DNA from 3 places in the Paenibacillus sp. NPDC057934 genome. Region 1 is predicted to be linked to each of the others. Evidence: predicted binding sites of a transcription regulator. Region 1 holds the regulator's gene; each other region holds the start of a gene.

The links. The regulator Rex, encoded in region 1, represses fermentation and respiration genes when NADH is low (regulators of the CRP and FNR family bind a similar motif). The targets are predictions, from matches to a motif close to TTGTGAAATATTTCACAA.
Region 2: a site for Rex is predicted at 1,621-1,638, ahead of ACFVRY_RS22315 (cytochrome ubiquinol oxidase subunit I). Genes of this name have one in related genera too.
Region 3: a site for Rex is predicted at 1,313-1,330, ahead of ACFVRY_RS09870 (flavocytochrome c). Genes of this name have one in related genera too.

Annotation. Positions count from the first base shown of each region.
Region 1 is NZ_JBHVPB010000002.1:95,238-98,405, reverse strand. It holds gene ACFVRY_RS04995 (amidohydrolase) at 1-911, opposite strand, end outside; gene ACFVRY_RS04990 (redox-sensing transcriptional repressor Rex) at 898-1,551, opposite strand; gene dinG (ATP-dependent DNA helicase DinG) at 1,617-3,168, opposite strand, start outside.
Region 2 is NZ_JBHVPB010000010.1:53,386-56,553, forward strand. It holds gene ACFVRY_RS22295 (S1C family serine protease) at 1-618, shown strand, start outside; gene ACFVRY_RS22300 (hypothetical protein) at 700-846, shown strand; gene ACFVRY_RS22305 (cold-shock protein) at 908-1,108, shown strand; gene ACFVRY_RS22310 (cold-shock protein) at 1,297-1,527, shown strand; gene ACFVRY_RS22315 (cytochrome ubiquinol oxidase subunit I) at 1,752-3,155, shown strand; gene cydB (cytochrome d ubiquinol oxidase subunit II) at 3,142-3,168, shown strand, end outside.
Region 3 is NZ_JBHVPB010000003.1:569,796-572,963, reverse strand. It holds gene ACFVRY_RS09870 (flavocytochrome c) at 1-1,295, opposite strand, end outside; glycine riboswitch at 1,579-1,659, shown strand; gene ACFVRY_RS09865 (amino acid permease) at 1,788-3,168, shown strand, end outside.

The DNA.
Region 1 (3,168 bases):
GCACTGTCCGTACCCAGCGATACGGTGACGCCTGCATTTAGCAGGTCGATAACCCGGGCAATCCCGCTGGCCAGCTTCAGGTTACTTCCAGGGTTATGGGAGACACCGACATGGTGTCGGGCCAGGACCCCGATCTCCTCGTCATTCAGATGCACACCATGGGCAACTAGAGACGGTCGTGTAAACATGCCTACCTTTTCCAAGTGCTCGACTGGGCGTAGTCCATATTCCGCAACGTTCTGCTCCACTTCTCGCTTCGTCTCCGACATATGCGTATGTAGCGGCAGATTCAGATCATGGGCCGCCTGCACGAACTTTACAAAAAATTCCGGCGGGCAAGTATATGGGGAATGCGGGGACAGCATCGTTGTAATTCTGCCGTCTGCCTTACCATGCCAGTCGCGAGCGAACCGTACAGCATCAGCTAGCTTCGTATCTTGTACCTCCGGCGGACATAGACCGATAACCCCGCGTGTCAGCACCCCACGCATACCGGACTGCTCCGTAATCTCAGCTACCCGGTCCATTTTGTCATACATGTCCAGAAAGGTCGTCGTGCCACCCTTCATCATTTCCAATATGGACAGCGAGCTTCCCCAATAAATATCTTCCGGGGTAAACTTGCCCTCCATCGGCCACATTTTCTCCTGCAACCAGACCTGAAGAGTCCGATCATCACCATAACCGCGCAACAGCGACATCGCCGCGTGACCATGGGTATTCACCAGACCAGGCATGAACAGTTGGCGGCTGCCATCGATCACTTGCAGCTCTTCTTCAAGGAATGGCTCTTCTTCGCCTATGTATGTGATGAGATCATTCTCTATGATCATACAGCCGTTCAACACAGACAGAGGAGTCCCAGGCACAAGAAACTTCCCGTTACGAATAAGAATCTTACTGTTGCTCATGCCCAAGCTCTTCCTTTCCATCCTGCAAATAATAAGCCAGGCTTTGCAAATCCGTTGTAAAGTCGGCTGCATGGACACGGATATGGGACGGCGTTTTCAGAATCACAGGTGCAAAGTTCAAAATCGCTTCAATGCCAGATTCCACCAGGATATCGGCCACATTCTGCGCTTCGGTATCCGGTACGGTGATAATGCCGATGCGGATGCCCTGCTCACGAATGGTGCTGCCCAGATCCTTCATTGGTTGTACAGTGAGCGAGTTGATTTTCTGACCTACCTTGGGTTCATAGGAATCAAAAATAGCGCTTATTTTCATCGTGTCCTTCAAGTAAGCATTGTAGTTGGACAAGGCGTGTCCAAGATTACCTGCGCCTACCAGTGCCACGTTAATTTGCTGATCCAGTTTCAGGATATGACGGATCTTCTCAATGAGATAAGATACATCATAACCGATGCCTTTACGGCCAAAATCGCCAAAATAAGCCAGATCCTTACGGATCTGGGCGGGGTTAAGATCCAGCTTCTGACCAAGTTCTTGAGAAGAAACTGTCGAGATTTCACGTTTTTGAAGATCGTTGAGGAATCGCAGGTATACAGGAAGTCTGCGTACCACCGCCTCCGAGATTTTATCCGATTTCATGTTTTCTCCTCCTAAATTAATCTGATTGTTGAAAATAACGCCTACCAAACGGAATGAAAGGGGCTCTAATTGCCCCCCTCCTCCAACCATTCTGCAATTCGGGGAACCATCTGCTCGGTCTTCATATGCTCCATCTTGGGACCGGGCAGCGAATACAGAAAATATTTACCGTAATAGGATTCAATCACCCTGGTATCATAAACAATAACGATCCCCCGGTCTTGTGCCGTCCGAACGAGACGACCAAAGCCCTGCTTGAAGCGGATAACCGCCTGCGGCACGGAGAGCTTCATGAACGGGTTCTTCTTCTGCGCCTGTAGCAGCTCAGCCTTAGCCTCCGCGAGCGGATGGTTCGGCGGCTGAAACGGCAGTCTGACAATGGCCAGACAGGTTAGGGCATCGCCGGGAATGTCTACGCCTTCCCAGAAGCTGCTTGTGCCAAGCAGTACTGAAGCGTTGCTATCCTGAAAACGGCGGATCAGCTTGCTGCGGCTTCCACCTTCTACTCCCTGGCCCAGTACACTGATATCCTGTGAAGCCAGAGCTTCCTTCAGAGGATCATAGACCTGCCGTAGCATACGGTAAGAAGTGAACAGTACGAGCATCCGTCCGCGTGTGATTACCGCAGCCTCCGCCAGAGACTGCACCAGCGTATCCACAAAACGGGCATCGCCAATGCTACCCTTGACGCTCGGGAAGTCGCGTGGAATGACCAGCAGGGCCTGTTCACGGTACTTGAACGGAGAAGGCAGCAGCGAGGTCATCAGACGCCCCTGCTCCGCAGCTTCGCCGAGCCCCAGATTGTCAATCATGAATTGGAATGATTTATCGACCGACAATGTGGCCGATGTCAGCACGATGCTATTCTTCTTGTCGAAGAACAGCTCCTTGAGCTGGGTGCTGACATCGACAGGCACCGCATAGAGCTGCAGGGACTTGCTGCGGTAATTAGTGCTGGCTTCCAGCCAATAGACAACATTCACGTCGTTCAGATTCATAAAGAAACGCACCTGTTCGCGAATGGCGCCCAGATCCTTAAAGAGACCACCAAGATCGGTCACCAGACTGTCCGAACTGGACTGACCGTCCTGTTCACGCATCTCGCTCAGCATCTTCTCACCCTTGCGGATAACTTCGCTGAGGCTCAGGTGCATTGTATTCTCCAATGCCGCAAGCTCTTCCCAGTCCTTCGGCTTGCTTCCCGGCTGGAGACGAAGTACGAGCTGTCCCGCTTCCCCTGCGGCCGCATCGCTTCGCTCTGGCAGGAGAGTGTACAGCTTCTCGCTTAATACATCCCATGTCTCTTTTACCGTAAGCAAGTCCGGATAAAGCCTGTCAATGATGACACTCCATTCGGAAGCCTGCTCGCTACCAGAAGTTTGCAGAATCTGACGCAAGGCCGGAAGCTGTCCGTTACGGCTGTCCTTGTAGAGTCTGCCGAGCGTATGTGACACCGTAAAATGCTTCATGTGCATGCCGAGATGCTTCCCGGCTACATCCTCCAGATGATGGGCCTCATCAATAACCAGATGCTCATAGGCTGGCAACAATTGATGCCCGGCCTTCACATCTGCAAACAGCTTGGAATGGTTCGTAATTACCACGTCCGCTATACCG
Region 2 (3,168 bases), on a different contig from region 1:
CCACTTGGCCTTGGTGATACGCTAACCTCCGGTATTATAAGCTATACGGAGCGGAAGATTCCCGTATCGCTCAACCAGGATGGTGTGTACGACTGGGAGCAAGAGGTCATCCAGACCGATGCGGCGATCAATGAAGGTAACAGCGGTGGTGCGCTGGTTGATCTCAACGGCAAGGTTATCGGGATTAATACGATGAAGATTTCGGATACCGGCGTAGAAGGGCTTGGCTTTGCCATACCGACCAATCATGTTATGGAGACGGCGGAGGAGCTAACCAGCAAGGGGAAGATCGCACGATCCTATCTGGGTGTCTACACGGTCGATCTGAACAACCCTTATGTTCCACTGGCCGAAGACCAGCGCAAAGAGCTGAATCTGCCTGTGGCTGTTAAAGACGGTGTAGTCGTGCTCGATGCTGTTGGACCGGCAAAGGTAGCGGGACTCCAGTTCAACGATGTTATCACAAAATTTGACGGAGAGCCCATCACATCTACCCTTTCACTGCGGAAGTATTTGTATAATCACACTAAGATCGGTGATGAATTGCAGATTACTTTTTATAGAAACGGGGTTCTAAAACAGGTATCGGTAAAACTTTTAGAGAAGCCTGAGGAATAAAACCTTCACAAATGGTATATAATGATATAGCAGTCATGACCAGCCAGGCTGACAGCCCTTACATTGGGAAGTCAGCCTTTTGTGGGAAAAAACGGAGATATTCGGATGGGTCAGCTTGCCTTTACTTCGAAGGTGTGGTACTATGAGAACAATCAGACATTTGATACTAATCCTCTTATTGAAAAGGGCTGTCAGGTCAAGCGATATACAACCTTTTTCAATGTGTGAATTTTTTCTTTGTTTGAAGATAAAAAGAACATATTAATTTAAATTTGTGGAGGTTACACACATGCAAACAGGTACAGTTAAATGGTTCAACGCTGAAAAAGGATTCGGATTTATCGAAGTTGAAGGCGGTAGCGACGTATTCGTACACTTCAGTGCGATCACTGGCGAAGGCTTCAAAACTTTGGACGAAGGCCAACGCGTTGAGTTCAACGTTGTTCAAGGCAACCGTGGTCCACAAGCCGAAAACGTTGTAAAACTGTAATAATAGAAGATACCGTCCCCGCTTGTTGAAAGTTGGGACGGTCTTTTTTTAACAGAATTCAACAACCTTTGTAAGGGCTCCGTACTGGGGCTTTTCTTATTATTATAGAGGTGTAAGCATAAATCTTAACATTTTGGGGTATCATGTATCGTTAATCCACTTGTGACATAAAGGAAGGAGGAACGGCAATGAACTACCGGAAGAAACCCGTGGAGGAAATCCCGGAAGAGAATACCGCGATTTGGGCCTGTACGAACGAGGGGTGCAATGGATGGATGAGGGACAATTTTGCTTTTGACACTGTGCCTTCTTGTCGTCTATGCAACGCTCCAATGGTCCGCAGTATGAAGATGCTGCCGCTGCTGCTCAATTCCAACGGTGATCTGAAGTCGCTGAAGAAGGGTATTTCCATTACGTGACCGGCGCCTTTATGAGCCAAGCTTAGTATAGAATAACGCACAAACTCCGAGACGGTTAAACCGTCTTATTTTTTTTGCTTTTTTGTCACTACTTTGTGATATTTGTCACAAAATTATTATTTTTATAGCAAAAATAGAGCGTATAATGTGATTTACATCACACAGTTCCCTTAAAATTTTTGACAAAATAGACGTATTGATAAGGGAGAGGGAAGGGGAGAAATATGGATACAATCATGCTGTCACGTATTCAATTTGCGTCGACGACAATTTTTCACTATTTCTTTGTGCCGGTGTCTATTGGGCTAGCGCTTTTAATTGCCATCATGGAGACCATGTATGTAAGAAAAGGCGATGAAGAGTACAAGAGAATGGCGCAATTCTGGGGAAAGCTATTCCTCATAAATTTTGCAGTCGGGGTAGTTACAGGTATTCTGCAGGAGTTCCAGTTCGGGATGAACTGGTCAGATTATTCACGATTCGTCGGTGACGTGTTTGGTGCACCGCTGGCCGTGGAAGCTCTACTGGCTTTTTTCCTGGAGTCTACGTTCATCGGGCTGTGGATCTTCGGCTGGGACAAAGTCTCTAAGAAGGTGCATCTGCTCTCGATCTGGATGGTGGCTTTTGGTACGATGATGTCGGCTTTCTGGATTCTGACGGCTAACTCATTCATGCAGCATCCGGTGGGTTTTGCGATCAACAATGGACGTGCAGAAATGAATGACATCTTTGCCCTCATAACGAACGGACAATTACTGGTGGAATTCCCGCATACGGTGTTGGCGGCCTACGCTACAGGCGCATTCCTTGTAACGGGTATCAGTGCCTATAAGCTGCTGAAGAATCAGGAAGTATCTTTCTTTAAGAAATCTTTTCAAATTGCGGCGATTGTCGGCATTATCTCTTCTGTGGGTGTAGCCGTGGCAGGACATGCCCAGGCACAATACCTGGTAGAGACTCAGCCGATGAAGATGGCGGCTTCCGAAGGACTATGGGGTGAGAGCGGCGATCCTGCACCTTGGACGGTGTGGGCGAATATTGACCCTACGAACAAGACTAACAGCGGTGAATTCAAAATTCCGTATTTGCTTAGTTTCCTGTCTTACAGTAAGTTCTCTGGTGAAGTTAAAGGGATGAACCAATTGCAGGCAGAATATGAGCAGCAGTACGGACCTGGGGATTATATCCCTCCGGTACGGACTACGTTCTGGAGCTTCCGGATCATGGTCGCTGCGGGTACGGCAATGATCGTGCTTGGTCTGTATGCGATTTACTTGATTTGGCGTAAAAAGATGGACCGTCCGAATACCTGGTTCATGCGGTTCATGTTCTGGGGACTGCTGCTTCCGCCAATCGCCAATACGGCGGGCTGGGTGATGACCGAATTTGGCCGCCAGCCGTGGACGGTATTTGGTTTAATGCAGACCAAAGACAGTGTATCGCCTAATATCACAAGCGGACAGGTGTTGTTCTCAGTGATTTCTTTTACAACGATCTACTTAATTCTGGGTCTGGTACTGGTCGGCTTGTTCATCAAAGTTATCAAAAAAGGTCCTTATGCCATGGATAACGATCACGGCGATTCCCATGATCCATATAACAAGGAGGGATCCCATGCTTTCTCTTAATGAATTGTGGTTT
Region 3 (3,168 bases), on a different contig from region 1:
AAGTAAGGCGCGCTGGACAAGTCGTTGTCCATCCCTGTCGTTCTGCCAAATTCGGCATCCTCTTTACCTTTTACAGAGCTGTTCCAGGTATCCAGTGTTTTTTGCAATTGCTCACCTGGTACACCCATTTCCCCGGCCAAAGTTTCGATAGAATCGGCTTGGATCACGAAGCCCATCTTCTCATATTGTTCGATGGCTTTAACACGGGATTTTACGCCGGAATCAAAGACCAGAAAAGCTGAGTTTTCAGGAAGCTGATTGATTGCGGCGGTTACTTTATCACGAGTACCCAGATCGTTGGTGAATCGTTTACCTTCGCTAGATACTAGGATGGCTCCTTCCCCGCGAACGGCTTCCCCAATAAGATAGGATTTTTCTTGCTGCACTGTCGGGTGAACTTGGATTTGATCCATATCGACGGTTACACCACCAAGCTTCTCAATCATCTTAATGCCGTCACCGGTGCTACCGATTTGATTGGTCGTCACATAACCGTCTAAATCGGGTCTGACTTCAGAAATCATTTCCTTGTTGGAGCCAAAACCTCCAGTGGTCACAACGACCGCCGTCGCTGTAATGGTTTTCTCATCCGCTTGGTTAAAGATGACTTTGACTCCATTGACCTTGCCATCTTGCTCGGTAATTTCCTTAACATCGGCATTCACAAAAAGCGGGATGCCTTGCTCTTGAACATTGTTCACTAGGCCTTTAACCAGGTATTGTCCTACTGCGGAGCCATCTTCAGGACGATGGGTACGCTTCTCGTTCATACCGCCCGTAATGGTGATATTATTCAATTTAATCCCGATAGAGTCGAGCCAGTCGATAGCACTTGCGGAATGATCAACGAAGAAACGAAGCATCTCTTTGTCGTTCGTATCATGACCACCCTTCAAGCTCTCCTCATAAAATAAATCATTGCTGTCTGTGATGCCTTGCTCCTTTTGAAACTTCGTTTCAGAAGCGTTCATTCCTGAAGAAGACTTGGTTGTATTTCCGCCAGCAACCGGCATTTTTTCAAAAATAACAGGGTTCATCCCTTTAGTTTTAGCCTCAAGCGCGGCAGACATCCCTGCACCACCTGCACCGACAATAATGATATCGTATGTATCTTTTAGTTGGTCGAGCGGTGTATAGCTTGCTTCCGATGCTCCCGAAACAGCTTCCGTTTTTGCTTCCCTGTTGTCCTTACTCTTATTCTCGCTGCTGTTGTTATTGCCGTTACTACCGCAGCCTGCGATCACGAGCATAACAGAGAGAATGAGAATAAGCGCAGTCACTGATTTCTTTTTCATAATTTATAATTGCCCCCTTGTGCATTTTTTCACAATTAATCATAACCGTAAACGTGCTGTTCATGATAGTTTACGTAATTAAAGAAATCGTTTCGTCATTAAAGTAACCCTCCTTAATGAATATCATGTTATAGTGATACTATATAAGTAACATGGAGACTTTTATCACTGTTCGGATATTCAGATTAAATGTAATATGTTGCATATCAGAACAACACCGCCGTTACACCAACATTAACTTCATAAACTACAAGCTATGATTGCTATGGATCACACTATAGCAGGAGCAGCTTCTGGAGAGACCGCAGGCTATCTGCGGCGCCGAAGGGTTCACAATCTCAGGCAAAAGGACAGAAGAGTACTGAATATGTATTTGTCATGCTGATTATCATTAGCAGGGCAAGGATTATTTAATATTCTTTTTACCTAGAGATTGGATGACATCCAATCTCTATTTTTATTGGCATTATATTGATTAAGGGGGAAACAGGTATGGCACAAACAGAATTAAAGCGGGAACTGGCTAATCGGCATGTTCAGCTCATCGCCATTGGCGGCACCATTGGGACGGGATTATTCCTGGGATCGGGCAAAGCGATACAACAAGCAGGTCCTTCCATCATGATCACGTATTTAATCGTGGGGATTGCTGTGTTTTTTGTAATGAGAGCACTGGGAGAACTTCTGTTATCTAAGGCAGGCTATCAATCGTTTACGGATATTGCCGAAGATTATCTCGGCCCTCGGGCAGCCTTTATCACGGGTTGGACTTATTGGTTCTGCTGGATCATGACGGCTATGGCTGATGTTATCGCCGTTGGCATCTACGTGAACTATTGGTTTGATATTCCGCAATGGGTGCCGGCCATCATCTGTCTGATCATTTTATTAGCACTCAATCTATTAACAGTAAAAAATTTCGGGGAATTGGAATTTTGGTTTGCTTTAATCAAAGTAATCACGATTCTTGCCTTGATCGGCATCGGGGTCATTTTGCTGATCATCGGATTCAAGACGGATTCAGGATCGGTAACTATCCGAAATCTCTGGGAACATGGTGGCTTTTTTCCAAACGGCGCTTCAGGTTTTTTATTTTCTTTTCAAATGGTTGTATTCGCTTATGTAGGCGTGGAATTAGTTGGTGTTTCGGCAGCGGAAACATCCAATCCAGAGAAAAACATTCCATCTGCTATTAATAAAATTCCTTTGCGGATATTATTTTTCTACGTTGGCGCACTGTTCGTCCTCCTATGCATTAACCCATGGACAGAACTCAATGCGGCAGAGAGTCCATTCGTAAAAACCTTTAGTCTAGTAGGAATACCTATCGCAGCGGGAATCATTAATTTCGTCGTATTAACCTCAGCCGCTTCCGCTTGCAACAGCGGGATGTTCTCGACAAGTCGGATCCTTTATAATTTGAGCAGGAAGAACCAGTCATCACCTCATTTTGCCAAGCTGAATAAAAATCACGTACCCGGGAACTCGTTATTTATTTCTACGCTCGTTATATCCATAGGCACTCTGTTAAGTAAAATCATTCCAGGTCAGGCTTTTGGAATCGTCACTACTATAAGTGCCATTTGTTTTATATGGGTTTGGGGTGTTGTTCTTGTATGCCATATCAAATATAAGAAAACCCGGCCGGGTTTACAGGCTAAATCCAAGTTCAAAGCACCGCTCACACCGGCTATTAATTATGCGGTTCTAACGTTGTTTGCCGTAATTCTTATTATCATGCTCTTCGCAGAAGAGACACGACCGGCGTTATTGTTTACCCCGTTATGGTTTATTTTACTATTCATACTGTATTCCATTCGCAGCAATAAGAGCAAAAACAACCATGATATCGACATCATCAATCCAAAAGGCT